DNA from 3 places in the Bacillus sp. GW823-FHT06B01 genome. Region 3 is predicted to be linked to each of the others. Evidence: predicted binding sites of a transcription regulator. Region 3 holds the regulator's gene; each other region holds the start of a gene.
The links. The regulator LexA, encoded in region 3, represses DNA repair genes until DNA is damaged. The targets are predictions, from matches to a motif close to CGAACATATGTTCG.
Positions count from the first base shown of each region.

Region 1: the regulator LexA is predicted to act here: its motif matches at 7,824-7,837, upstream of addB (helicase-exonuclease AddAB subunit AddB).
Region 2: the regulator LexA is predicted to act here: its motif matches at 3,545-3,558, upstream of AC1Q8N_RS04825 (YolD-like family protein).

Region 1 is NZ_JBXAHR010000003.1:369,264-379,357, reverse strand. It holds gene gerPF (spore germination protein GerPF) at 1-179, shown strand, start outside; gene AC1Q8N_RS15095 (RNA polymerase alpha subunit C-terminal domain-containing protein) at 261-548, opposite strand; gene addA (helicase-exonuclease AddAB subunit AddA) at 561-4,286, opposite strand; gene addB (helicase-exonuclease AddAB subunit AddB) at 4,283-7,798, opposite strand; gene lepB (signal peptidase I) at 7,915-8,478, opposite strand; gene AC1Q8N_RS15075 (TVP38/TMEM64 family protein) at 8,535-9,128, opposite strand.
Region 2 is NZ_JBXAHR010000001.1:929,297-939,390, reverse strand. It holds gene AC1Q8N_RS04845 (glycoside hydrolase family 25 protein) at 1-996, shown strand, start outside; gene AC1Q8N_RS04840 (peptidylprolyl isomerase PrsA) at 1,174-2,025, shown strand; gene AC1Q8N_RS04835 (hypothetical protein) at 2,487-2,705, shown strand; gene AC1Q8N_RS04830 (hypothetical protein) at 3,019-3,213, shown strand; gene AC1Q8N_RS04825 (YolD-like family protein) at 3,845-4,180, shown strand; gene gerPF (spore germination protein GerPF) at 4,395-4,610, opposite strand; gene AC1Q8N_RS04815 (hypothetical protein) at 4,820-5,155, shown strand; gene AC1Q8N_RS04810 (hypothetical protein) at 5,197-5,397, shown strand; gene AC1Q8N_RS04805 (SDR family oxidoreductase) at 5,530-6,237, shown strand; gene AC1Q8N_RS04800 (DUF6944 family repetitive protein) at 6,447-7,106, shown strand; gene AC1Q8N_RS04795 (YqaE/Pmp3 family membrane protein) at 7,315-7,527, shown strand; gene AC1Q8N_RS04790 (KTSC domain-containing protein) at 7,596-7,805, opposite strand; gene AC1Q8N_RS04785 (transglycosylase domain-containing protein) at 8,272-10,094, shown strand, end outside.
Region 3 is NZ_JBXAHR010000012.1:36,212-46,305, forward strand. It holds gene AC1Q8N_RS28145 (lasso peptide biosynthesis B2 protein) at 1-86, shown strand, start outside; gene AC1Q8N_RS28150 (nucleotidyltransferase domain-containing protein) at 88-1,275, shown strand; gene AC1Q8N_RS28155 (ABC transporter ATP-binding protein) at 1,287-3,086, shown strand; gene AC1Q8N_RS28160 (PadR family transcriptional regulator) at 3,315-3,638, shown strand; gene AC1Q8N_RS28165 (DUF1700 domain-containing protein) at 3,631-4,173, shown strand; gene AC1Q8N_RS28170 (DUF4097 family beta strand repeat-containing protein) at 4,174-4,980, shown strand; gene lexA (transcriptional repressor LexA) at 5,069-5,689, opposite strand; gene AC1Q8N_RS28180 (YneB family resolvase-like protein) at 5,831-6,487, shown strand; gene AC1Q8N_RS28185 (DUF896 domain-containing protein) at 6,533-6,772, shown strand; gene AC1Q8N_RS28190 (bifunctional metallophosphatase/5'-nucleotidase) at 6,812-8,395, opposite strand; gene AC1Q8N_RS28195 (phosphate/phosphite/phosphonate ABC transporter substrate-binding protein) at 8,579-9,517, shown strand; gene phnC (phosphonate ABC transporter ATP-binding protein) at 9,603-10,094, shown strand, end outside.

The DNA of each region.
Region 1 (10,094 bases), on a different contig from region 3:
GTAATGGTTCGTTCAATTTAGGGGATTTTTATAACGTGTCTCCGAAAGAAAATACGAAAGCTTATAATGGTTCCGGAGCTTCCAATGTTGGATTTGTCGTGAATACGTTTAACGGTGTTAGCGCAACAAATACGTTTGATTCTGATGTGGCTGATCAAGATCAAATTGGAACAGCGTAAAAAAAAGTAGGAGAATATCTCCTACTTTTTTCTTTTACCTCATTCAATATTATCAAAAACTCCACTGTTTACTGTTTCATTTTATTTAAATGATAACCCCTTCTCCTCCAAAGCATTTCTAAGCTTCGGCAAGGATGCTGGACCCATACCATGTAGTTTTAAAATCTCTTTTTCACTATACTTTGAGAGTTCTTCTATCGTGTGAATTCCATGGTGCTCTAACGCATTTCGTGCTGGTGATGAAAGAAGTGAAAGAAATCCTGTTTTTGGTTTCTTTTCTTTCTCACAGGTTGGGCAAGTTGGACAATCGCTACTTTTATAATATTCATGTCCCTGTTCACAAGTTCTTAACGTTTTTTCCATTGCCATTTTCAAGTCCCTCTATTCCTCAACTTTGACAACATGATTGCCATCAAAGAAATATAAGCATTTCTCTTTCACAGGATGTTGCAAGCTTTTTTCAAGCGCCTTTGCATATAACGAAAGCTGTACTTTATATCGATCTTCTAAAATTGGTTTCGCTTGATCGAATCCGCCTGGGAACTTCCCTTCAATCGTATCCGTTTTGAAGTCGATTAAAGTGATACCATCTTCCTCTTCAATCATGCAGTCGATAACCCCTTGGACAAGAATTGTTTCGTCACTCTTACCTTGCCAATCTTGATACGCCTCTTCTGCTGCAAGCATCATCGTAAATGGCACTTCACGCTCAACGCTTTTCGCCGCTAATACCCTTTTACCTAAGTCACTGTCAAAGAATGAAATGACTTTTTCAATCGCTATTTCCTCTGCTTGCTCGAATGTTAATAGCTCTTTATTAACCATGCCACTAATTTGCTCCCGAATCACTTCTTCTGTAATCGGCTTCTTCAAATCAACATGCTGCATAACAGCGTGAACTGCCGTACCTCTTTCAGCATACGTTAATCCTTTTTTCTCCATAAAACGAGGACGTGTTTTAATTGGCGCACGTAGTTTTTTAATAAAGGCATTATCGCTACCTTCTTCTGATTGGTAGTTTCTTTTTATTTCTGTAACAGACTGTTTCGCACGGTGAGATGTTGCTTCCTCATATCCGTACTTCCACATTAATCTGTCGTACACTTCTTCTTTCCGTTCACTTTGCAAGGGAACAGCTTTTTTCTCACGAAGTGCTTCTAACAATTCTTGTTTCTCTTCTTGAACCGGTTCCGGTGCAAGTAACGTTTTGCCGTCAACAACTTCTACTTTCCAGCTCGTGTCATATCCATAGATTTCACCCGGAATGCTTCCTTGTCCTAATTCAAGAAGCATTTCACTATCACGATGTCTATATAATGAAGGTGCAATCCAGTCTAAATAACAAGACGCTCCGGCACGTATATGGTCTGGTAATAACCATTCACTATGCTCCCTTGCATCGAGCCATTTTTCCATTTCTTTATTGGCATCTTTAACCGTTCCAATTAAAATTAACTTCTCTTTCGCACGCGTTAACGCTACGTATAACACGCGCATTTCTTCCGCGATTAATTCCATTTTCATTTTACGCTTAATTGCTAGTTGCGATAATGTCGTATATTTAATTCGTTTACGAGGATCGATAAATTGTGAACCGAAACCGAAGTCTTTATGCAGTAAGAAACGTTTCATTAAATCTTGTGTATTAAAACGACGACCTAGTCCCGCTACAAATACGACTGGGAACTCAAGTCCTTTACTTTTATGAATCGTCATAATACGAACAACATCTTCTTGTTCACCTAAAGCTCTCGCAGTTCCCATATCATCACCGCGTTCTAAAATACGCTCAATAAAGCGTAAGAAGCGGAATAATCCTCTAAACGATGTTGCTTCATATTGTCTTGCACGGTCATAAAGTACACGCAGGTTTGCTTGCCTTTGCTTTCCGGCTGGTAAACCGCCAACAAAGTCATAATAACCTGTCTCACCGTACACTTTCCAAATTAAATCAGAAAGTGACTGTTGACGCGCGAATTCACGCCATCCTTGCAGTAAGTTATAGAACCACTCTAATTTATCATGTAGTTCTTGCTCTTCTTCAAGTGGTGCCCCTTTTAAGAATGTGCTCATTACTTCATAAAACGAACCTTTCTTCCCGTGAGCACGAAGCGTCGCAAGTTCCCCATCATTTAACCCAACGATTGGTGAACGAAGTACGGCGGCAAGCGGAATATCTTGCATCGGATTATCGATCACGCGGAAGACGTTCATCATAATATTTACTTCTGTCGCTTCAAAGTAACCAGTCGCAAGATCAGCGTATACTGGAATTCCTTGCAGCTTTAACTCTTCCATAATTTGCGGCGCCCATGGCATAGAGCGAAGTAAAATAACGAAGTCGCGGTATTGTACAGGGCGCATACTATCCATTTTACGATCATACACTTCATAGCCTGAATCAACCATCGCTTTAATACGCTGCGCCATAAGGCGAGCTTCAAGTTGCGCTTTTTCTACTTCCGCACCTTCTTCTCCGTCTTGCACTTCTTCTTCCGTTTGCTGAATACATAGTAGTTCAGCTGCTACATCTTCACCTTCTGGATAGCTAGCACCTAACTTTAATTCAGCGTCAGCATCATAGTCGATTTCTCCGACTTCTTCGCCCATAATTTGTTTGAAAATAAAGTTCGTACCTGCTAACACTTCATGACGGCTACGGAAGTTTTTCGCTAAATCGATTTTCATTCCGCCGTCTAATCCTTCTTGCGTAAAGCGTTTATACTTTCCTAGGAACAGGCCTGGTTCTGCTAGTCGGAAACGATAGATCGACTGCTTCACGTCACCTACCATGAACAAGTTCCCTTCACTCTCAGAATCTTTCGTTACGAATTTAATAATGGATTCCTGCACAAAGTTCGTATCTTGATATTCATCGACTAGTACTTCAGCAAATTTATTACGATATTGAAGCGCTACTGCTGATAGCTTCATTTCACCATTTTCACTTTGTTCACTTAAAATTTGTAAGCAGAAATGCTCTAAATCTGTGAAATCGACCATTCCTTTATCCCGCTTCATCGCTTGGAAACGCTCTGTAAATACTTTTACAAGCTGTACGAGTTTTTCTAATACAGGATGCATATCTTGAAAATCTCGTAAGAAACTTTCAGGTCTACGGCTAAATAACTCTTCTTGTAATTTCTTCACTTCATCTTTCGCTTTATTACGAAGAGAGTCTACTTGTTTTACAACATCCTCGTTGTAATCACTTTTCTTAATACGCTTTAACGTTTGCCACGATACATTTTGCATCGCTTCATACACACTTGTCCATGATTCACGAGCAGCTGATGATAACGTTCCAAGTAAAACTACATCAGCTTGCAGTGTTTCAACGCGGGGCGTCGGACCGTCAGGAAGCATTGCAAGTTCAGTCGCTTTACGAATATGTGTCTCTGCTGTTTCAAGCTGGAATTTCACATCTTCTAATAAGTAAGAAGCGTACACTAGATCTTCAATTGTCTTTCCTTCCACGTCGTATGCTTCTACTAATTTATCGAGCCATTTTTCCGGATTTGGATGCGCTCTTGATTCTGTATGAAGCGCTAAAATCATACGCTGTAAGTCATCATCACTACGGTCACTCGTATAACGATCAACGAGTTCAAAGAAAATACCATTATCTTCAATTCCGTACTCTTCTTCTAATATGTCATCTAATACTTCTTCTTTTAACAGTTCATTTTCCGTTTGATTCGCAATGCGGAAACGAGGATCCACATCAAGCATGTAATAGTATCCTCTAATTACTTGTAAACAAAATGAATGGATTGTCGAAATAGCAGCTTTATTTAATAAGCTAAGCTGCTTTCTTACGTGCTGCGATCCTGGCTCATCAATTAATACCTTTTCTAACGCTTCCCCAATTCTGTTTTTCATCTCTTGCGCCGCTGCATTCGTAAATGTTACAACGAGCAGGCGGTCGACATCGACTGGGTTTTCTTCATTTATAATCTTTTTAATAATACGTTCAACTAATACTGCTGTTTTCCCTGATCCAGCTGCTGCCGCGACTAATATATCACGTCCGTTCGCTACAACCGCTTTCCACTGGTCATCCGTCCACTGACTACCTTCTGGTTTTTTAGGCCAATTTTCAATCATTCTCCGCCAACCTCCTCTCTAATTTTCTCCATCGCTTCGTTATCTTTCATATCTTTTAGCGTACGGAACTGGTTATCTTCGAGTGATTCATCGAACTGACAAACAGATTTGAAGTTACAGAACGTACACGCCGCTTTATTCCCCTTCTTATAAGGAGCAATATCAATAACGCCTTCTGTAATGTCTTTTCCGATATTTTCAAACGTATGGTGTACGTATTTTTGAAGTACGTTAAACTCTTGTTCACTTGCAATACTCGAACGCGCACTAAAACTGCCATCTTTTTTCAAACCAGCAGAAATAATATCAGAGCTGCCTGTTGAAAGTTTGTTATCCATTAAACGAACAACATCAGCATCTCCTAGTACAAGTCCTTTCATTTTAAATTTCTTTAAAATTTCTTTCTCAATTTCTGCTTCAGATGCGTCACCCTTCATCTCAACAATCGGGTTATGAATATGGAAGTACAGTACACCAGCCGGTGATGCAGTACCTCCCTTTTTCATCCACGTATGTGCATTCGAAGTAACAACATCTAAATACGTTAACATTTGAAGTGCTAATCCGTAATACACTTCCGTTAAGTCTAACGCTTTTGAACTTGATTTATAGTCAATAATACGTAGGAATGTACCGTTTTCGTCTTCTGCCTTATCAACACGGTCAATACGACCAACTACTTCCATCTTCACACCATTTGGTAATGAGAATTCCATCGGCGGAAGCGATCCTGTACCGCCCATACCGAATGGCACTTCTAAATCAACTGGTACGAAACCGCTTGACTTCGCATGTTCACGAAGAATGATCGATGTACGGAAAATGATTTGTTGTAGTTTTTGTTTTAAATAGAAATGACGATTTGAACTTAATAAAATTTGTCTTTGTAATAACGGTGCAATCTCTTCTATTACTACAGCCGAAAGATGCTCACACTCTTTTATTGATAAATCCGCCCAAGTACGGTTTTCACGTAATAGCCTGTCTGCAATTCTCTTCAGCGCTGCATGGAATAGTTCCCCGATATCTGGCGCATCCAATTTGAAAATGTCACGCTCTCTTAACGATAAACCGTGCTGCGCGAAATGAGCATATGCGCAACGGTTAAATAGTTCCATACGAGATACGCTTCCTTTTATTTTATCTCCATATAAATCTCTACTTACAACTGTACTTAGCTTTTGCGCACGATTTCGGTAGAATAAACTTGATAATACGCGGCTACTTTTTTGTTTCCATTCATCTGAAGTTACGTAGAAGTTATATACATCCCACCAAAAATCTAAATTCCCTTCAAATCCATATCGCTTCCACGTTTGAAGTTGCTGCATAACATATGACAACGTTACTTCTGGCGTTGCTACGTATGAAATTTGTTCTAAACGTGATAAATCATTTACGTCATTTGTAATAAATGTATCTTTCACATCAGGGAACATTCTTTTTATTTTCTTAATAAAGCTAGACGCAAGTAACGTCTTCCCTTCCTCATCTGCAAGCGGGCATGAAATATATAATTTCTCAGTTGCTCTCGTTACCATTTGGTACATAACGAACTGTTCTTCTAATAAGGTTTGTCTCGTCGTTGGTGCTAATTCGATACCTGCAACGCTAAGAACTTCTCTTTCCTCATCAGAAAGCATCCCTTCATCCATCGGTGCTGCTGGAATTACACCTTCATTCACGCCAATGACAAATGTTGCTTTCACATTTGATAATCTAGAACGATCAATATTCGCAATTAACACTTGGTCTAATGACGGCGGAATGTTTGCGAATTGAAGCGCCTCAAGCCCTGTCGACATAACGTCTGTGAACATAGAAAGTGACATTTTCTCTTCGCCAAGCATTTCAACGAACGTATCAAGAAGACTCATTACTTCTTCCCATACTTGCTCATGATCTGTCGCAAATAAGAAATCTCCGCTCTCTTCTGCACGAACACGTAATGCTTCTAGTTTTTTCGGAACATCAAGCTCTTCTAAAAATAAGTAAACAGCTTCGCACATTTGCATCACTGTTCCCGCACGTTTCAGCCTTTTTTGCATACGAGTAACAGGCGTTCTTACAACGTCGCGCAGTCGATTTATTTTCTCTTCCATTTCACGTTCACTGTCTGTAATCATCCCGTCTGTATCGTCAAGAGAACGATAGCGGCGATACATCCATGGATCTTCAGAAGTCCATCTCTTCCCTTGTACACCGTACGCTAAACAGTAGTTTTCAAACTCATCCATCTCTTCGCGCATCGTTTCTTTTCTTACGTCTAATGGATATAAAAGCTCAGTTTTCACGCAGCGAAACACTGCATCATAACGCCAATTCCCACTAATAATCTCTAGTGCAGAACGAATACATTCTACTAGCGGATGATGTGACATCGGGCGTTTTTCATCGATGAAGTGCGGGATATTATAATCTGTAAATAACGTTCGCATCACATCGTAATAACTTTCCCCATTACGAAGAAGAACCGCAATATCTCGGTAACGATAGTCTTCGTCCGCCACAAGTCTACGAATTTCACGAGCAACACCTTCTACTTCAGCTCGTAAATTCGCGGCTGTACTAATCGTTACACTTGCTTCCCCGTGAAACTTTTCATTTGGTCGTGCTTCATAATGCGTTTCTAAATGCGCTAATGCTTGCGAATGAAAACGTGGTTGTTCCATAAGCGGAATCGTTTTTTCAATTTCTATCTTCTCTTCACGTGCTACTTGTATTATTTTTTCATACGTTAACGTCGTTTCATAAAATAAATCTAGTTCATTTACTGGCTGCGCTAACGTTTTTTCATCTATCGTTAACGTGATCGTAACTCTCGCTCCGCAAATCATAAGCTGTCTTACAATTTCTAGTTCTTGCGGTGAAAATGAATGAAATCCATCTATATAAATTTCAGCCCCATTTACATATTCAGACTGTGGAAGCTTTTCGACTAGCAATTGTAGGTAGTCTTCTGAATCCAAATATTTCCCGATTAAAGCACGTTCAAAATCATCATATAATAGTTGTAAATCATACACTTTATTCGCTAATAGCTTTTGTTCTGCACTGCTACTATGCGCATCTAATTGTTGCCACATTTCATATACGTTCGATGGCGTCACGTTGTAACGTTTAAACTCCGCAATCATACTACCAAGATGTTCAAAGAAACCGTTTTGCTCCGCTGCTTTTTGGAACACCGATAATCCATCTTTACGAGACTCTACAATTTTACGAAGTAACATATGTACGCCTGCTTCATCAATGTGAAGACGACTCGCTCCGCCAACTTCTTGCAGCACCTTCCACGCTAACCGTGAAAAACTAAAAACTTGTGCCCGAATAGAACCTCTAACATCCTCACTATCAATTAACGCCTGCTGTGTTTGGAATGTCATCTGTTCTGGCACAAGATATAATATTGTTTCCCCTCTTGGGCGCTGCTTTAACTCTTCTTGCACTTCGTGTAAACAAAGTGTACTTTTTCCACTTCCCGCTCTACCAATCACAAATCGAAGTGACATGTAACCCCACCTTTCACTTACATAACGAACGTTAGTTTGCTACTATAATTGTATTATAGGACACGAAAAAAGACAAACAGAGTAGTTTGCCTTTTTCTATACTTCTATCTATTATATCAACCTTTTGAAAAATTCGTTTGCACCTCTTGAATTGGCCAATATCGTAAATCAACTTTACCGACAACTGTATCAGCTTTTACAAATCCAAAGTGTCTACTATCCCAGCTTCCGAGTCGGTTATCGCCTACTACAAAAATATATCCAGGTGGTACCGACTTTTCTTTCGTTAACTCTTCTAGTTTAAAATCACCTGTTAGTTGTCGTCCATTTGTCTCTTTCTTATACGTCTCTAAATAAGGTTCATCCACGAATTGTCCGTTTATATACAGTTTATCATGCTTATATTCAATTTGATCCCCAGGTAGACCGATAATTCGTTTTACGTAGTCCTCTTTTTTATTCGCATGAAACACAACAACATCAAACCTGTTCAAGTCCCCTACTTGATAACTCACCTTATTTACAACGAGCATATTGCCATCTTGCAATGTCGGCATCATTGACTTCCCCTCTACAACGTACGTTGAAAAGAAAAACGTTCGAAAAAATACAGCTAATAATACACCAATTAAAATTGTTCGTATCCACTCTATGCCTTCTTTTTTCAAAGTTTTCTTCATCAGCTTCTCCCCTTATCCTTTAATAATGAAGCTTTCCTTTACAAAGAAGACTATTCTTAATGTAGTTCTAACTTTACTTCGATTTTCTTACCGACATACCATAAAATAAAAATACCAATTGCTACAATGACTGATTTCACCGGATTATGAATAAATGACATTAAATCATGACCGATATACGTTAAAATAAAAATCATCACAAGCTTTCCGAACGCGAGCGCAAGTCCAAACTGCTTTACACTAATGCGAGATAAACCAGCGACAACATTTATAAGCGCAGACGGTGTAAACGGAAAACAAAATATGACGAAAATTGGCGCAAACCCTTTCCTTTCAATCCACCCCATTGCCTTTCGTACTCTCTCATGCTTATTTACAAAAGAAAAGAAACGACTTCGGCCAAAATGGCGGATAATGAAAAAGACAAGTAAGGCGCCCATTACTGATCCAAGCCAAGAATAAAGAAAACCGAGCCAAAATCCAAATGCAACAGCATTCGCCAGTACAAATACGATGAGTGGCAATGCCGGAATCAACGCTTCTATCATCGGTAAACCAATACCAAGAAGTGGTCCGAACGCTTTATAGCTTTCAACAATATGATCCATATTTTCTGGTGAAAAATACTCTTTGATTGTCTGAAAATCCATTCTACACTTTACCCCTTTACTCTAAGTACTACCTCTACTGTATCATCGCTTATATGAAAGAGGAAATGGTAGATACGACATATGGAGATGTAATTATTAAGTTTCCATATCTTCCATTAGAATTCCTTCATTATTATGCTATGATAATCTATCAATATTCGACAATATTTAGAAAGAAATACTATATAGTGGCACTCAATATTTTTCAAAAACAACTTTGTTGCGCATAATGAGGTTTTTATATCAACAATACACCTACCTTTTAATTAATTAAAATAATATGAAAAACAAACCTTACACTTTAATTTTGTATTCTCTCCAATTATTAAAGAACTAGTAGTTTTATAATTTAGTAAGCAAAAATAATAAAAAGGACTACTTCAAAATTATAATTTTGAAGTAGTCCTTTTTGAATTTCAATTTAATTTTAATAAATAACGTTTAATTATTCTTTTTATCCTTAAGAAAAAGAATTACAGAAATAATTACTAGAACAATAACTATGGCATCTAAAACATATGATACCGTTGTACTTAAACTCATTAATTTCATATTTATAAGCCCTGCATACAAACCTACAAATATCATTAATAAATCGTATATCTTTTTTAATTTTAAATAACGAATTACAAAAAACACTGAAAAACTAAAGAAGAAAATCGTACTGATGATAGTCATATTTCACTCCTATATCATTATTCAAAACAAGCAGAATAAATACTTCCTAAAGCAAAGAAATCTAGCAACGCTTGTTTAGCTTCTGGTCCCGCTGCACTTGCTGCTTTTTTCATATTTAATACCCACTTTCTATTTTTTAATTCTATAATTTGAAATCGATATAATCTCTTTTAATATTATATTATAAAAATATATATATTCTCCCGAAAAATATATGCGTCTTTCCGAAATGTATTTTTCGGAAAGACGCATATATTAAAAGACTCAATACTATTTTTTAAACTACTT
Region 2 (10,094 bases), on a different contig from region 3:
ATTTCAAAATGGAATGGAACTATTGATTGGGATATTGCAGCATCTCGGCTAGATTTAGTTATTGCTAGAGTTCAAGATGGCTCGAATACGGTAGATTTTATGTATCAAAATTATGTGAATGAAATGAAGAAACGCAGTATTCCATTTGGTAATTATGCATTTTGTCGTTTTATATCTATTGCTGATGCAAGGAAAGAGGCACAAGATTTTTGGAGTCGTGGCGATAAATCTGCTAAGTTTTGGGTGGTGGACGTAGAAATTCAAACGATGATGGATATGCAAGGGGGAACACAAGCGTTTATAGATGAATTACGCCGTTTAGGTGCGAAAAAAGTAGGACTATACGTGGGGCATCACACGTATGTATCATTTGGAGCACGTAATATTGAAGTTGATTTTGTATGGATTCCTCGTTATGGAGGAAATAAGCCAGCATATCCGTGTGATATTTGGCAATATACTGATGCGGGAAATGTTCCTGGTATTGGGAAATGTGATTTAAATCAATTAATAGGAAATAAGTCGCTTTCTTGGTTTATAGGTTCGGACCAAGTAAATCAATCTATTCAATTTAACAAAGAGAATATACAGCAATCAAAGGGTATTGGTATTGCAGTTTCAAAATATCCTGATGGATATGGCATAAACGTATATGAAAATCCTACGAATCCTCAGTTTACAGGTACAATCACTCAAAAAAATCCATATTTAGTCTTACATGGTTATTGGGAAGACGCAGATAAAGATATGATTTGCTTAGGCAATGATAAACAGTGGGTATATGTAAAACATTTTGATGTAGAATGGTTTTATGCAGTTTCAAAATATCCTGTTGGGTATGGAGTGAATTATTATGCAGAGCCTGAATGTATAAATTATAAAGGAAATATTGATGGATCAAAATCTTTTCGTGTGTGGGGAAGAGCCAAAAATGCGGTAGATATCGGGCAAAATAATTGGATACTGGAAGAACATGTAACTATTAAGAATCTATAGGAATACGTAAAGGGTCATTTTACTGATAAATAGTAAGATGACCTTTAATATTTGAACAAAAAAGAACAAGATACATAGTTTATTCAAATGAAATGAATTACATGTGGAAAACACATTGTTAACACAAGTACATTGTATAGTTATTCTTATATAATAATAAAAGTGAGGTATTTTGAATTGAAAAAGAAAAAGCTATTTTTAGGAACAATTATTTCATGCGTAGTATTGGCATTATCGGCATGTGGTTCCTCAGACAATGTAGTAACATCAAAAGTAGGAAATGTTACAGAGAAAGAGTTAAGTAAAGAATTAAGACAAAAATATGGGGAAAGTACTTTATACCAAATGGTGTTAAGTAAGGCGTTGCTAGATAAATATAAAGTTTCAGATGAGGAAGCAAAAAAACAAGTAGAAGAAGCAAAAGATAAAATGGGTGACAACTTCAAATCGACTTTAGAGCAAGTTGGATTGAAAAATGAAGATGAATTAAAAGAAAAAATGAAGCCAGAAATCGCATTTGAGAAAGCGATTAAAGCGACTGTCACAGAAAAAGATGTAAAAGATAACTATAAACCAGAAATGAAGGTAAGTCACATTTTAGTGAAAGATGAAAAGACTGCTAAAGAAGTGAAAGAGAAAGTAAATAATGGAGAAGATTTTGCAGCTTTAGCGAAGCAATACTCAGAGGATACTGGTTCAAAAGAACAAGGCGGAGAAATAGCTGGTTTTGCTCCAGGGCAAACGGTGAAAGAATTTGAAGAAGCTGCATATAAATTAGATGCAGGACAAATAAGTGATCCGGTAAAAACAACTTACGGTTACCATATTATTAAAGTGACAGATAAAAAAGAATTGAAGCCATTTGATGAAGTGAAAGATAATATTCGTAAAGATTTAGAACAGCAAAGACTACAAGACACGACAGGTAAATGGAAGCAACAAGTAGTCAATGATTTATTGAAAGATGCTGATATTAAGGTGAATAATAAAGAATTTAAAAATACATTTGAATTTCTAGAAAAGAAATAATGATTGTAATTAGAAAAGGGAACCTATATAGGTTCCCTTTTCTAGTTAGTGTGTGTGTTATAAATAGATAGTAAGACAATATAATATTACATTTAAATATTAAGAATTACAATGGGAATTTATGTATTTTTTTAAAATTGGAATGATCAATGCTTCATAGAATGTTGATATTATAATGTTTCGTTTGCTTAATTTCATTCCACTATTTGCATGTAGTCTGATTGGCGCGGGCCAATTAAAACCTGAAGTGATTTAAGTTTTTCTTTATTGAAGTGGATAAACATAATTTGCAGAATGAAACATACAATAGTATTGAAAAAATATTGATGTTAAATGAAGTGAAAAGCAGAGCATTCTACTAAAAAAGGATGTTCTTTTTAGTATGAAATTTTTAGAATAAAGAAAGAATGCTTTTAAACGAATTACTTAATAGATAAATATATTATGTAGGAGGAGAAAATATGAAAGTAATTTTTCAGAGAGAAGGCGGAGGGAAGGTTTTTGAATCGCATGATGAAGATATAAGTAACTTATTAGCTATTTTAAAAGAAACGAAAGGGATCAAGATTGGGATGGTTGAGTATGAAGTATTAAAATACGAATTAGAGTATTTTCGTAACCCAAAAAAAGCAGTAACAGAGAGGGAGTTACATATAATAGTACAACCAAAATATATGTAATAATAAGGGGCAATTATTTATAAATAGTTTTATACATTATGTACGAAAAGAGAGTGTTTAAATTGCTCTCTTTTCATAAAAATTCATAAGGAATGAATTGTGGTTCGTTATAAATCCCTTAAATTTTGTGAGTTCGTTCTTTATAATATATGCTTTCATTTATAGTTGGCTAATAAACTTGAAAAATTAAAACTTTTTAGTTTATGCAGGGATTTTATATTCGAGTAGATAAATGTTCATATAAAGTATTTTGTATACGAATATTGGAGGAGTAAAAATGAGTTTAGCAAGTTATATAGGGTGCAATGTATAAATTCCGTTAACGGATCCAGATTCTAATGATGCAATTGTTTTTGGATCGTACTTTTTAGATGAGAGTATGCTTGAAATTGTACAAGAGTTTCAATTTCAAACAAGTTACACGTATGAAGTTTCAACGAGCTGGGGCATTGAACTTGTTGAGTGGCAAAGTGAAAAGGAGAAGAAAGAAGCTAAAAAAAGCTATTAGCTTTATGCTCGATTATGGAAAGTTATTTAAATGAGGGGACTATTTTGAATTATTCAGTTGTTGGGTTGGTGATGAAGATCAGGAACGAGTGGGAGAATTAAAATTAAAAATAAATCATTTTAATATAGATGAGATTTGTATTCCGGAAAGAACGATTGTCAGGATAGAAAAGTAAATATAGAAATATACGTTATTAGAAAAAGCGACTTCACTTTGTATGAAGTCGCTTTTTCTGTTGATATGTGAACGGCCTATTATATAAGAAGTGAAAAGCTCACTTGATGAAGAAAAAATAAATGATGGATAAAAATATAATATAAATCATTCCAAAAGAACGTAGGTTCGTGTATAATTAGAACGAACGTTCTTGTATGTGTAGATAGTATACGAATAAGAAATAAAGTGAAACTTTAATTAGTTGGGTGTTCATCGTCCGTTATTTATTAGCTTTCACCAATTAAGCGTTTACGGGCAGTTGATTTTTGTCTTACCTTCTCGCATATAGCGGATTTTGAGGTAGGAGCTTCACTACCTGTTAATGCCGGATAAATATGAGCCTAGCATTATGAAAGAATAATTGAGTACCATTATGTGTGAAATTGAATGGATAAATGATCAAGGAGATAAAGAAATGAATGATGTAAAGGTGCAGAAAATAGAAAGAGAATGGGTTCCATTTACAGTAATGTCCGAACAGTTGTTAAGTTTGCGAAAGGTTATTGGAGAGAAGTTTAAAGTACAAAAACCGCTCTTAACAAACGAAGCAAAAGAGAGAATTTTTGATAAATTATTAACGGCATTATTGTCTGAGAAAGAAATATTGGTGACATATTTTGAAGATGGTTACATCCTTACAAGTTATATGACAGTAGTGCATATAAACCCGCTAAAGCGCATTGTAATATGTACGGACGCATTTTATAAAACTTACGTATTTAATACTACAGATATTATTGAAATAACGTAAAGGAAGCTGAAATTTAAATTTTAGCTTTTTATTTTTGTTAAATGAGGAACAGAAAAAATGAAACGAAAAAGCAGCTAGCTTCATACTAGCTGCTAAGCCCCAGGGAAAGGGAGAAAAAGATAGGGTACTCCAAAAATCAATAATAGCTGTGTAACAGCCTGATTATAGTATAGACAAATTTATTATTCCTAAACAGTACGATGAAAAAATAGGACTAAGCTGTACCTACTTGGTTTTGATCTGCAAGGTCAGAATCAAACGTATTAGTCGCGCTCACGCCATTAAAAGTATTGACAACAAAACCAACGTTTGAAGCACCAGATCCATTATAAGCCTTCGTATTTTCTTTCGGAGAAACGTTGTAGAAATCGCCTAAGTTAAATGAACCGTTACTATTTTGTACAACTAAATTCCCTACAACTGAGGGCATAGTTTTCACCCGCTTTACAATCATTTGTTAACACTACTATATGGTCTTATAGTCCAAATGGTTCATGTAACAAAAATTGTGGAATAGTAAAACGTTTGAAGTGTAGCTTAATCCTACAATAAAAGTATGTTAAAATTAATGTAAGGTCGATTAATTTTAAAAAACAATTGTATAATTAATATATGCGAAATCAAAGGAGGCAAAATGTAATGAATAATGTTATAAAAAAAGTAGATTTAACAGATGCAAAATCAAGTAATCTTGTTGCACTTATTTATAGCAATGAAGTTATTTTGGTTGAAGAAGCATTTTGTCCAAATGAAATAAAATTAAAGTTAAATGAAATTGCAATTTTATCGGCTATTAAAACAGCACATATAATGAAAGTAACCATCAGAAAAGAACTGGAAGCAATTTTTCATGACACTGGTGTCTTATTTGTGAAGCATAGTGTTGATTATGGTAACAGTCAATCTATCACTATGCATTTTGAACAATTCAAAAAGTTGCAAAATGAGATTGAGAATTTAAATAAAAGTATGTAATAAGAATAGATGAAGAAGCATTCATAGAGGTGAACTGTTCTATGTTGAAAAAATGGTTTGAAATTTTTGGGGATGAATCCCGCTGTAAACATAAATATAGTTTTATTAAGATGCAGGATAATGAAGATTTTAAAACTGGTAAGTTAGGTGTAGCTTATATGTATCGATGTGAGAAGTGCGGGAAAGAGAAGCTGAAATATAAAAGCAATAACGAAATAAATAATGATTTTTTTGATATATAAGCAAGAGTAACTGTTATGGTTACTCTTTTTGCTTACATAAAAACTCCTACTAAAGTATGAAATGAGTTGATACTTTAGTAAATGGCTGAATGAAAAGGGAGAGTGTAAAATTTTATAAAGGAGGAGAGGTACATGCAACGAAACGAAACTGGAAAAATTGTAATGATTACAGGAGTGACGCAAGGATTAGGTCGTGCAATGGTTGATCGATTTCATGAATTGGGATGGAATATATATGGCTGTGGACGTTCCAAAGATAAAATTGAAGAATTGAAAAAATATTACGGTAATATACATGATTTTCAAATAATCGATGTTTCAGACTCCCAGCAAGTAAGTAGTTGGGCAAATTATATACTTCATAGAAATAGAGCACCAGATTTGTTAATAAATAATGCGTCGATTGTTAATAAAAATGGGCCACTGTGGAAAGTAACCGCTCAAGAATTCGAAAATATAATGAATGTAAACGTAAATGGTGTAGTAAATGTAATTAGGGCATTTGTCCCAGCGATGGTAGCTAGGAAAGAAGGAATGATTATTAATATGAGTTCTAGTTGGGGCAGAGAGGGAGAAGCTGAGCTTGCGCCATATTGTGCCTCAAAGTTTGCAATTGAAGGTATCACGAAATCTATGGCACTTGAATTACCCTCTGGTATGGCTGTTGTTGCTTTAGATCCGGGCGGAAGTATCAGGACCTCAATGCTGTATTCATGTGCACCACAGTATGTAAATGAATCACCCACACCTGAAATGTGGTCACATCATGCGATTCAATATATATTAAATATAACAATAGATAAAAATGGAGCTTCATTGACATGCCCAGAATGTATGTAAATATATTTTGAATTGTATACCTATCTTTTAATTAGCATATTTTCAGTGATATACGCTTTGTCTAAAAAAAGTACCTTAAAGGTGCTTTTTTGTATGATTAACACATTTTAGAATTCACAAAATTACATATAGAAAATAAATATGAAATAAAGGATGTCATTTGTGTATGGCGAAAAAAGCACTAGAAAATTTCTAAATAGGTGATAAAAATGAATCCAAGCGGTTTAAAAGTGACAGGAGCATGGTTTCAAGTAGGAGGAAATCTTACTGCGGCTATTGGGACGACAAGAGGATTTATTGGAGAAGAGAAAGTTGAATCAGATCTTGTAATTGTAGGAAGCTCATTACAAGCCCTCGGTTATATATTACAAATAATAGCGAGTAATGATACCGGAGATGAAGCTGAAAGAGAAAATCAAAATATGTGTTTGGAGAATAAAAGTGAAATGCTCGATAAAATGGGCATTGAATTATTAGCATTAGGGAATATGTCAAATGTAATAGGAACATATTTTAATATAAATAAACAATTGAAAGAGAATGATTATCTCATAATTGTCGGGAACAGTTTACAATCGATTGGAGCTTTTTTAGGAGTAGAAGCAGCTTTGCTTCAGATGAAAGCAATACAGAGAATTATAATACTAGGTAATTCTTTGCAAAGTTTAGGTGCTGGACTTCAAGCGTATCAAGGTATTATTAATGTATCAAAGAACGAAATAGAAAATGAAGGCAGTATGGTTGATAAAAAGAATGAGAAGATAATAGCACTCATTGGTATTTGGATACAAGCAATAGGAACTATTATTTCTGCAATTGGATTAACTATAATAGAGGAAGAAGAAAAATTAGAAAAAATAAATATATGAAAATACACATTTGATAAAGGAAGGGGGATTTCAATTTTACATACGTGGTAAGATTGAAGTAGTAGGTTTTTAGGCATTTGAATAGAATATATAAGAGTAGAAAAGTTTTTCATGCTTAATTGGAATGTATGAAATATAAAAATAATTGGTTTTGTGAGCGTATGAAAAGAAGAGCGATAAAAAATACAAAACAAGGAGTTTTCAAGAGATGATGTATTTATTGGCAATTCTACTACCACCAGTAGCCGTATTATTTTGTGGAAAACCATTTCAAGCAATAATTAACTTCCTATTAACATTAATATTTTGGGTTCCAGGAGTTATACATGCGATATTAGTTGTACATGATAAAAAAGCAGACCGGAGATTAAAAAAACAAATTCGAGCATATGATGAAATGAATAAGAGGGATAGAAGGTAGCTAAGTCGTGAAATGATTGTAAAAAGAAAGGGGGACTACCTCCTTTCTTTTTTTCATTCTGTTTAAGTTTAAATTTTAGTATAGCGGTAAGAATTTTTAATATAAGTATTGTGATAATTAGTTTTAGACTGTGCGCTTAATAAACCGGTGTAAATGTTTTCAGGCACGTTAAAGAAATCATACATTCCATTCTTTAATTGAATGCGTAAAATCATAGAAAAAGGATTATAGCCAACAGCAACAATATTTTTGGAACTCACGGGAGATAGCTTCATCATTATGCAACTCCTCACTTTTCATTTTTAATAATTTCTTGTAGATGTTGAGGTTGTAGTGTTGAAATCCTTATAATTAAAGAGATATTATACTTATATGCAATATATTAAATGTTCGTTATACGTAATGATAAGGAAGTTCACACGAAGTACATATCGTTGTGCTATTTTTATTTCACCTTTGATTTATAAATAAGAAAATATTGACCATTTGAAAAAAAGGTATATTATTTATACGAGGTATGAAAAATTCACTTTTTACATTCTATGCTTCAAGGGGCAGCATTATTAGGAAAAATAGAAGTGAAAATAGTTTGTATAAGAAGAATTTTAAAATTTATAATCTGTGAATTAGGAAAATATTGAATGCTCCAGGTCAATATACTTTCTTAATTAAATTCAGTTTAGAAAGTGACCTCAATATTTTTAAGTAAATCAACGGGAGAATTGAAAGGCAGGAGAAAGTAACATGTCAGAAAATTATCGTTCTCGAGAGGAGCGACGACAAGTTAAAAAGAAAAAACAGCCAGCTTCTAAAACACAAAAACCAAAAGGTAAAACATCGTTCTTTCGTAAGTTTTTGATTACTTGTTTATTACTTGGTATTGTTGGTTTAGTGGCGGGGGTTGCTACCTTCTTCGTAATGATTAAGGATGCACCAAAACTTGAGAAAGCAAAACTTGTTAATCCGTTATCCTCAAAAATTTATGATAAAAATGGCGATTTGGTATATGAATACGGGAAAGAAAAACGGACGAATGTTACGTATGATCAAATTCCTAAATTAGTAGAAAATGCATTTTTAGCAACTGAAGATGCACGTTTTTATGAGCATAGTGGAGTAGACTTTAAAGGTACTGCCCGTGCTGTCTTGGTGAGTCTTAAAGGAGATTACGGTTCACAAGGTGGAAGTACAATAACGCAACAAGTTATTAAAAACTATTTCTTATCGATGGAAAAAACATCAAAACGTAAAGTTCAGGAAATATATTTAGCGTATAAGCTAGAACAACAATATTCAAAACATGAAATTTTAGAAATGTATTTAAATAAAATTAATTTAGGAAACCGTTCATATGGAATCGCAACAGCAGCACAAAACTACTATGGTAAAGAATTGAAAGATTTAACATTACCAGAAGTTGCGATGCTTGCAGGTTTACCGAAAGCACCAAATAACTATGATCCATCGAAACCAGAAAATGTTCAAAGGGCAACAGAAAGAAGAAATGTTGTACTAAAATTAATGAACCGACATGGTTATATTACAAAGGCAGAAATGGAAGAAGCATCAAAAGTACCAGTGGATAAAAATATTAAGAGTGCAGCTGAGCTACAAGCAATGCCATATCCTGCATTTATGGATGCAGTTGTGAAAGAAGTAGAAAAAGAATTGCCCGATGCTAATATTGGCTCAGATGGTTTAGAAATTCATACAACTTTGGATCCAAAAGCACAGAAATTAGCTGATAATATTTTAAATACAAATATTATTAATTATCCAAATGATAAATTCCAAGGTGCTTTCACATTTATGGATACGAAAACAGGTGAGGTTCGTGCTATAGGTAGTGGACGCGGTGAAAATAAAGCAGTATTTAAAGGGCATAATATGGCAATTGAATTAGATCGTGCAGCTGGTTCGACGATGAAGCCAATCTTTGATTACGGTCCTGCAATTGAATACTTAAAATGGGCTACGTATCATCAAATTGATGATTCTCCATTTAAATATTCAACTGGACAAGAACTTCGAAATGCGGACAGAAGTCATTTAGGCCCAATTACTATGCGTGAAGCATTAAAAATGTCACGTAACGTTCCAGCAGTTAAAACTGCAAAAGAAGTAGGAGTTAATAAATCAAAGGAATTCTCTGAGAAATTAGGTATTACATTTGATAAAGCGCCAGAAGAATCTACAGCTATTGGTACAAACGAAGTATCACCAACTGAAATGGCGGGTGCTTATGCGACATTTGGTAATGGTGGAAAATATGCAAAACCGCATTTTGTTAAGAAAGTAGTTTATCCAGACGGCAAATCACAAAGTTTTGAGCAAAAACCAAAACAAGTTATAGCTGACTCTACAGCATATATGATTACTGATATGCTTCGTTCAGTAGTAACATCAGGTACTGGTACAGCAGCAAATATAAGTTCTTTAGATGTAGCTGGTAAAACAGGCACAACAAACTATGCTTCAAAACAATTAGCTCAATATAACATTCCAGAAAGTGCGACTCGTGATAGTTGGTTTGCAGGTTATACGCCGCAATATACGATGGCAGTATG
Region 3 (10,094 bases):
TTACTGGATCAGAAGGAATGAAGAAATTTACTGTCGTTGGATCATTTGCAAAGAGGCTAAGTGAGGACATTATTAAAGGAGAATAAAATGGAGAAAGATTTTGGTCTTAATGTAGAGTTCATGTCTAAGGAATTGAAACTTCTTTTTGCAATTTTGAAGTTACAAGATGACGAAACAGTGCAAACTTACAGTAATGAATGGTTTTCCGATATTGATTGGGAGGTATTTCTTGAGCAAGCTGTGCATCATCGCGTTTATCCGGTGATATATCAAAAACTTAAACAGGTGGATGAGGAACTAATTCCTTCACATATTGTACAAACCTTGAATAGAAAATATAAAAAAAATACATTTCAAATGCTTTATTTAAGTGCTGAAATGGAACGAATAAATAAACTATGTAATGAAAATGAGATTCGTATGATTTTTCTAAAAGGACCTGTACTATCTCAGGACTTATATGGGGATATTTCTTTACGAACATCCTGTGATTTGGACGTTCTAATTCCGATGCAAAATTTAGAAAAAGTAGAAATGCTACTTTTAGAGCAGGGGTATGTAAAAGACGACTATATTCAAACGATATTAAATGATTGGAAATGGAGGCATCATCATATAACATTTTTTCATCCAATAAAGCGGATCAAAGTTGAAATTCATTGGAGGTTAAACCCCGGACCGGGTAAGGAACCTGGGTTTGAAGAGCTTTGGGGGAGAAAGAGAAAAAGTACCCTTACGAGTAATTCTGTATATATGTTAGGAAAGGAAGATTTATTTTTATTTTTGGTATCTCATGGTGCTAGACATGGTTGGTCCAGATTACGCTGGTTAGTAGATATAAAAAAAATTGTCGATCAAGAACTTAATTGGAGTGAGATCCATAAGTTAATGAGAAAATATCAAATGCTTCATTTAGGAGGACAAGCATTAATTTTAGCAGCTCAATTGCTAGGTGTACGACTAGATGAAAGGATGATGGAATTAGTAGCGAAAAAACATTCAAAGCAGTTAGCTCAAGAGGCGCTGTTTTATTTCAAGCAAATGATAAACTTGCATACCGATCCTGTCCCTGAAGAAGTATTTATCTATCATAGTCGATATTTATTTTCACTAATGTCTAATCAGCAAAAAATTTTATATATTATGAGCCAACTATATCCTTATCCAATTGATGCAAAAACATTACCGTTACCTAAATTTCTTCATTTTTTATATTTTCCTCTACGTCCGTTTTTATGTCTTTGGAGGAAAACAAAGAAGCTGGCTTTGTTATAGGGGGAACATCGATGAATCATATTATATATTTTATGAAGAAACTATACTCTTCGGCGGGAAACATACTGTATGTGAATTTATTTGGTATGGTTTTAATAAGTTTACTTGAAGGGATAGGTATTATTTTATTAATTCCTATGATAAGTATGACTGGAATAATTAATATAGGCGAGGAGACTACTTTTATTGCACCTGTCTCTAGGTTTTTGCAGGATTTTCCTAAAACAGCAAGTCTAGTTTCTATTTTAGGTATATATATACTAATAGTGTTAGGTCAAAATTTACTACAAAGAAATATAACGCTAAGGGATGCGAGAACGCAACAAGCTTTTATAAGAGAATTAAGACTAGAAACATATAGTATGATTTTAAAAGCAAAGTGGAGTTTTTTTTTAGAGAAAAGGAAAACAAATCTAATAAATATATTAACTACAGAATTAGCTCGTGTAAGTTATGGGGTTAATTTAATTTTACAATTGTTAGCTGCTATTCTGTTTACATTTATACAGGTGGGGATTGCGTTTTTATTATCTCCTCAAATAACTATATTTGTTTTGGTCTTTGGTTTATTATTCTTGGTAGCTTCTCGTGTTTTTATAAAAAAAGCACGAATACTAGGCGGTAAGACCTCAGAATTGGCAAAAGACTATCTTTCTGGTATAACAGATCATTTTAATGGAATTAAAGATATAAAGAGTAATACTTTGGAAGCATCACGTTTAGATTGGTTACAATCTATAACAAAAAAGATGAGTAATGAGCAAATGGAGTATATGAGAATAAGATCGAACTCTCAATTGTTTTATAAAGTTTCAATGGCTATATTAATTGCATTTTTTTTATTATTATCAGTAAGTATGTTTCAAGCGCAACCCACCCAATTACTATTAATCATCCTCATTTTCTCCAGACTATGGCCAAGATTCATGACGATTCAATCAAATTTAGAACAACTGGCTGCAAGTATTCCTGCTTTTAAGTCATTATGGGAGTTGCAAGAGGAATGTAAGGAAGCGATTGAAATGCAGGATATACATCAACAAAAACATATAGAGCCGATTCGTATAAAACAAGGTATGGAGTGTAAGGATGTTTACTTTCGTTATAATAAGCAAGAATCTTTATACGCACTTCAAAATATTAATGTGCAAATTCCAATAAACAGTATGACGGCCATTGTGGGGCATTCTGGTGCAGGCAAAAGTACATTAATTGATGTATTAATGGGATTAATCCAGCCAGAAAAAGGTCAAGTGTTAATAGATGGTACGCCCCTTACAACTGATAATTTATTGTCATTAAGGCGGGCTATTAGTTATGTACCACAAGATCCTTTCTTATTTAATGCAAGCATAAGAGAAAATTTATTGATGATTGAGCCAAATGCAAGTGAAGAACAAATTTGGTCTGCATTAAATTTTGCGGCCGCCGCTGAATTTGTACAAACGCTTCCTAAAGGGCTTGATACACTGATTGGGGATCGAGGAGTAAGGCTTTCAGGTGGTGAACGTCAACGACTTGTACTAGCGCGGGCTATTTTAAGAAAACCGTCGATTTTAGTATTAGATGAGGCTACGAGTGCATTAGATACTGAAAATGAAGTGAAAATCCAATCAGCAATAGAAAGGTTGAAAGGAACAATGACAATTATTGTGATTGCGCATCGTTTATCTACTATACGCAATGCAGATCAAGTTATTGTCTTAGGAAAAGGTGAAATTGTCCAAAAAGGTGAATTTAATCAATTGGCTAAAGAGAGAAAAGGTGTATTTCGAAGTTTGTTAGGGTCACAAATGGAAGTTGGTTCTTAGAGAGGAAAGAGTGAATGAATTTTTGTATTCATACAGTTCGAATCGAATAAAAGCCTGAGTGATGGCCAGTTATAACAGGGCATTATTCAGGCTTTTATTTGTACGTTTTCTAAATTTAGGGAGTAAATATAAATGAGTACCTTGCAATGAATAATACTAAGTGGTATATTATGGATATAATGGGTACCGTGTATTGAATAGTACTGAAATGAGAAAGGGGGATTGACCTTGAACGTTCAGTTTAAAAAAGGCGTGTTAGAACTGTGTGTTTTAGCACTTGTGAAACGTAAAGATTGTTACGGCTATGAACTTGTTCAGCAAATCTCAAATAAATTTTTAATATCGGAAGGGTCAGTGTATCCTTTATTACGTCGTTTAACGAAAGAAGGATATTTTCAAACGTATTTAAAAGAATCTACAGAGGGACCGCCTCGTAAATATTATCAACTAACTGAGCAAGGGGAAACGCAACTGAATTTGTTAGTAACGGAGTGGCGTGATTTTGCAAAAGGCGTACAAGAAATTATTGAAGGAGTGGAATGGGATGAGTAAAGAACAGTTTCTTAAAGAATTATCAAGTCATCTTAGAAAGTTACCGGAAGAAGAGAGGAAAGATATTTTATTTGATTATGAAGAGCATTTTCAGTTTGGAATAGAAGAAGGAAAAACTGAATCGGAAATAATAAAGGGCCTTGGCTCTCCGAAAGTAATTGCAAAAGACTTACTTGCTTTGTATCGCTTTGACGAAATGAAAAAGGACCCATCAACTACCAATATAACAAGGGCTGTTATGGCAGCGATTGGACTTAGTTTGTTTAATTTTATTATTGTGTTAGGCCCGTTAGTTGCAATTATTGCTTTTATATTTTCCTTCTGGCTCGGTGGAATTGCTAGTGTAGTGACACCATTTTTCGTTATTGGAAAAGTATTTATGGGTACTTTTATATGGTTGGATTTATTCGTTAGTATAACGTTTGTTGGGGTAGGTTTGTTGTTATGTATTATCGCTTATTATAGTACGAATTGGTTTAAAAAGTTATGCGTACGTTATGTACTATGGAACTTCAAAATGATAAAAGGGGAGTAGATGATGAAGAAAATATTGTTAGTAGCTATCGCTTGTATCATTATTGGAGTAATAGGGATTTCACAAACATATGAAAAAGCCGTGCAAACTGCAGAAGAAGGAAATAAAGAAGACGTAATTAAAAACGAAACACTAAAAAATATAGAAGTTAAGTTAGATGCTGGGGATATTGTTGTCCAAAAATCTCCCGACTCTTCTTTTTATGTAAAGCAATCAGGAGATGTACGTAAACACGAGGTTCGTATTGCTGAAGATGGTGACACATTAAAAATTATTGGGGAAAGAGAAAAAGGTGCTTCATTTGATTTTTCTTTTTACGATTTTAGATTTCAAACGTCTACAATAACTCTCCTTGTGCCTGAACGTTCATACCAAGAGATAAAAATAAATTCATCAGCTGGACAAATAGAAATAAGTGATGTGAAAAGTGACTGTGTAAGTGTTGGGACACTCGCTGGAGAAGTAGATTTGAAAAATGTCACAGCAAAAAGTGTGGAAGGATCTTCAAAAGCTGGTGAGGTGAGCTTTAAGAAGGTAATAGGAAAAGTAACTGTGAAGTCGGCTAGCGGGGAAGTGCATATTATGGATCATGATCCTAAATATGATGTAGAGGCAAGTTCAACCGCTGGGGATGTAGATATTACTTTATTAGAAAAACCACAAGATGCAGTTATAACGGGGCAAAGTGCTGCTGGCGAAGTAATGATTTTTAATGAAGAAAATAAAAATATAACAATTGGCAATGGTAGTAAAAAGATTAGTGGTAAAACAGCTGCTGGCGATGTGACGATTGAAACTCGTTCATAAGAAATAAAATGTATGGAAATCTATCAAAATACAAAAAAAGAAGATAATTACCGTATATAAATAAGGTAATTATCTTCTTTTATTATTCTTAATGTAAATCACGATATACGCCAATTACTTTTCCGATAACTGACACTTGTTTTAAAATGATAGGTTCTAATGAAGAGTTTTCCGGTTGTAGACGGAAATGGTCTTTTTCTTTATAGAAACGTTTAACAGTTGCTTCGTTATCTTCTGTTAAAGCGACTACAATTTCACCGTTGTATGCAGACTGTTGTTGGCGAACAACAACTAAATCCCCATCGAAAATACCAGCTTCAATCATACTATCTCCGGAAATACGTAACATAAATACTTGGTCTGCTCCAGCGACAATGCTAGCTGGAAGTGGGAAATGATCTTCTACACTTTCAACTGCTGTAATAGGTAATCCAGCAGTAACTTTTCCGATAATTGGAACTTGAATAACAGATTGTGTCTCTGTATCCATTCGGTTGTCACCTAAAATTTCAATTGCTCGTGGTTTTGTTGGATCGCGTCGAATATATCCTTTTTCTTCTAGTCGTGATAAATGTCCGTGCACTGTAGAACTAGAAGCGAGGCCGACTGCTTGACCGATTTCACGTACGGAAGGTGGATATCCTTTTTCTTGTACTTTTAGCTTAATAAAGTCGAGAATGTCTTGCTGGCGTTTCGTTAACTTTTCCATGTTTTCTAACACCTCGTTTTCTTTCATTTTTCTTATTAATAAGTATAACATGCGAAAAAACATTCTACAAACATAAGTTCGAACGAAAGACGAATTTATGATACACTATAAGGAAAATATAGTGAGAAAGAAGGGTTCAAAATGAATGCAATTATTTATGCACGTGTGAGCACAACAAAAGAAGAACAGGAAACATCATTATTGCGTCAAAAAGATGAATTATTGCATTTAGCTGAGCGCTATCAAATGAATGTTGTAAAGGTGATTGAGGAGCAGGCTAGTGGTTATACAATTGAACGTGATGGCATATTAGAAGTGCTAGATACAATTCGCGATGAACAAGTTGATGTACTTCTCATACAAGATGAAACGCGGCTTGGTAGAGGGAATGCAAAGATTGCATTAATGCACTGTTTACATAAAGAGGGAATAAAAGTATATACGCATACGCATAATGGAGAATTAGAACTCTCTGACTCTGATTCGATGGTACTAGATATAATTGGGATTGTTGAAGAGTATCAAAGAAAGATTCATAATTTGAAAATTAAACGTGGTATGCAACGTGCAGTAGAAAAAGGTTATCGTCCAGAAAATAATTTGAAGAATCGTCATTTAAGCGTAGGACGAGAGAAGAAAGAAGTGCCGATTGAGGAAATTGTACGTTTGCGCAAGAGTGAACTTACTTTCGAAGAAATTGCGGCAACGCTTCGCGGCTTTGGTCATAATGTTTCAAAAGCGACTGTACATCGTAGATATGTAGAATATACAAAGCAATTGCTTGATAAAGAGGACTAACTATTGTATGATAATAATCAGTTTTGAGTAAAAGGGGGATTCGAGATGCAAAGTCACGAACTCATTGAACGCATTAACTTCTTAGCGAAAAAAGCAAAAGCTGAAGGCTTAACTGAAGAAGAACAACGTGAGCGCCAATCGCTACGTGAACAATATTTAAAAGGATTTCGTCAAAATATGTTAAACGAACTTAAAGGAATTAAAGTTGTTAACGAAGAAGGTACTGATGTTACACCGGCGAAATTAAAGGCTTTAAAAAAGCAAGATAATGCAAAATTAAACTAAAAGATGGGCGAAGCCCATCTTTTTTATTTATTATATCGGTTATTTAATAACTTTCCAGTTATTGTTGACTGATGCCTCTATCTTTTTGTGCTTCAATATATAGTTAGCGATAAGTTCAGACATATCTGTTGGTATGTCTTTTATTACGGGCTTATTTTGAAACATAAAGAAGTTTCCTCCGCCGCTTGCGCGATAATTATTCATAACGACGTCATATTCTTCATTCATATGAAGAGGAGCGCCTTTATACTGTAAAGATTCTACTCTCTCGCCAATAGGTTTGGAAATGTTTAATACGTACGAAATCCCTTCCCACATATCGTAATTATAGTGTTGTGGCTTCGGTTCTATGAAGGTAGGGTTTACAATGATAGTTCCATCTGCATGTAATGTGAAATAAGAAGCAGAAAGTTCAAGGGCGTTTTTTATATCTGCTCCAGTTATTCTAATTACTTTTAATGTATTTGGATAAATATAATTAGAAACGATGTCACGCATTGTTACATGACCAGGGAAACCTGGAGATGTATTATGGAATAAGCTTGTACAAGAAATAGAAACATTAGCTATATCCATCTGTATCTTATTTATGAATTCAATAAAAGGATGGTCTTGCAAACGAGTTTGCATAGCGTCTGAAATTTGCATATCCCCATAGATTAGTCCAATAGGTTGATCGAGCCAATTTTGTGTTTTCTCTTCATAATCGGTAACCAAGGAAAGCATATGTTGGTCCGCCACAATTCCTCGCACGGGCAATAATTGTGAATAACTCTCTTTTTTTACCCATTTTTGTTCTGTTTTCTCGAATGTTACTGTTATTTTTCCGACGGAGTGTCCATTGCATCCAGTCTGTAAAACTGTTACACCATTTATTACGGTGTGAGCGATTTCCCGGTGTTGATGGCCTGTTAGTAAAATATCTATGCCTTCAATTTCATAGCACATTGCATAACCTTGGTTTTCACCTGTTAAAACTTCAGTCGGTACCCCGGTTTGTAAATCGCGTTCAAATCCTCCATGATACGCTACGACTAGTAAATCTGGTTGTTCTTGTTCGCGAATGTAAGAAACCCATTTTTTTGTTGTTTCTAATGCATCTTCAAATTGTAGATCTTGAATGTGATGAGGTTGTTCCCAATTAGGAATGTAATGCGTTGTTATCCCTAAAATAGCAATTTTTATATTTGATTCAATATGTTTTATTATATATGGTTTCCCGAAATAAGGTTCTTTTCTGTCGGTATCTAAAATATTTGCTGATAGATACGGGAAGTTCGCAGTAGAAATAGCATGATTTAATACGTCCATTCCATAATTAAATTCATGATTCCCGATAACTGCAGCATCATAACGTAAATAGTTCGCTAATAAGGACATTGGATTTTGCTTATCTTTTGCATATGTAGCGTAATGATAAGTAAAGGGTGTTCCCTGTATGAAGTCACCGTTATCAATTAAAAGAACGTTTCTGTTTTGGGAACGTTCTTTTTTTATAAGAGTAGAAATTTTAGCTAAACCAATTTCAGCTTTGGAGTTATCTTGGTAGTGAATTGGATAAACAGTACCGTGTATATCACTTGTTAATAAGATGTTTAAAGTTACAATTTGTTTTTGATTCAATATCATTCACCTTTTCTATTGTTATCTACTAGTTAAGCATATCAAATATATGAAGAGAATTTTAATGAGAATGTATAGAATGTGTAAAGATTCTGTAAATAAGCAATTATTAATAAAAATGTGTGATATATTTCTTCATGTTTACGGAAGGTAATTTATAACAATAAAAATGGAGGCTTTAATATGTTGAAAAAAGTTTTTGCAATGAGCACGACAGTTGTACTGGCGGCGGGATTATTAAGTGGCTGTGGAACAAAGGAATCTAGTGCAAGTAAAACTGAAGATACGAAAAAAGGTTATGTACCGAAGACGTTAAATGTACAATTTGTTCCTTCTCAAAATGCAGATACGTTAGAGGCGAAGGCGAAACCATTGGAAAAGCTATTAAGTGATAAATTAAATATCCCGGTAAAAGTTAGTATTTCAACGAATTACAATACAATTGTAGAAGCGATGGCATCTAAGCAAGTAGATGTAGGCTTTTTACCTCCAACAGCATATGTGCTAGCACATGAGAAAAAGGCTGCAAACGTAATTTTACAAGCACAACGTTTTGGGGTAGATGATGAAACCGGAGCTCCTACAAAGGATTTAGTAGATTTTTATAAATCTGAGTTTGTAGTGAAGAAAGATTCAAATATTAATAGTATAAAAGATTTAAAAGGTAAAAAAATTGGTTATCAAGATGTAACGTCATCAGCGGGATACGTATGGCCTGCAGCTGTATTGTTAAAAGAGGGGGTTGATCCGTTAAAGGATGTGAAACCTGTTACATTAAAAGGTCACGATCAGTCGCTTATTGCTCTTTTAAATGGTGATGTAGATGCAGCTGTTGTATTCCAAGATGCTCGTAATATTGTGAAAAAAGATTATCCGAATATATTCGATCAAACAAAAATAGTGAAATTTACGGAAAAAATTCCAAACGATACGATTTCGGTACGCTCTGATTTAGATGAAGAGTGGAGCAAGAAATTACAGGATGCTTTCATTGAAATAGGAAAGAATGAGGAAGGTCACAAAATCATTAAAGAAGTATATTCACATGAAGGATATGTTAAATCTGATGATAGTAAATTTGATATCGTTCGTGAATATGGAAAGAAAGTAAAAACGCAATAATACATATGGAAATGGCAGCTAACTGGAAGAAGGGTTATTTTCAGTTAGTTTGCCGTTTTGAATACATAGAAGGTAGGTAAGATGTGTGATAGAGTTTCGAAATGTCTCCAAAGTGTATCCGAATGGTACAAAAGGATTAAATAATATAAACTTGAACATTCAAAAAGGTGAGTTTGTTGTAATGGTAGGGCTGTCTGGGGCTGGAAAGTCTACACTTCTAAGATCGGTAAACCGTCTTCATGAGATTACAGAAGGCGAAATCATGATTGAAGGTGAATCTATAACTGCTGCAAAAGGAAAAGGCTTACGACGCATGCGCCGAGATATTGGTATGATTTTTCAAAGTTTTAACCTTGTAAAGCGATCAACGGTATTGAAAAATGTATTAGCTGGCCGTGTAGGGTATCATTCGACACTGCGTACAACGTTAGGTTTATTTCCAAAAGAAGATTTGGAGCTTGCTTTTCAATCGTTAAAAAGGGTGAATATTTTAGAAAAAGCATATGCGCGAGCTGATGAATTATCAGGAGGACAACAGCAACGTGTATCGATTGCTAGAGCGTTGGCGCAAGAAGCG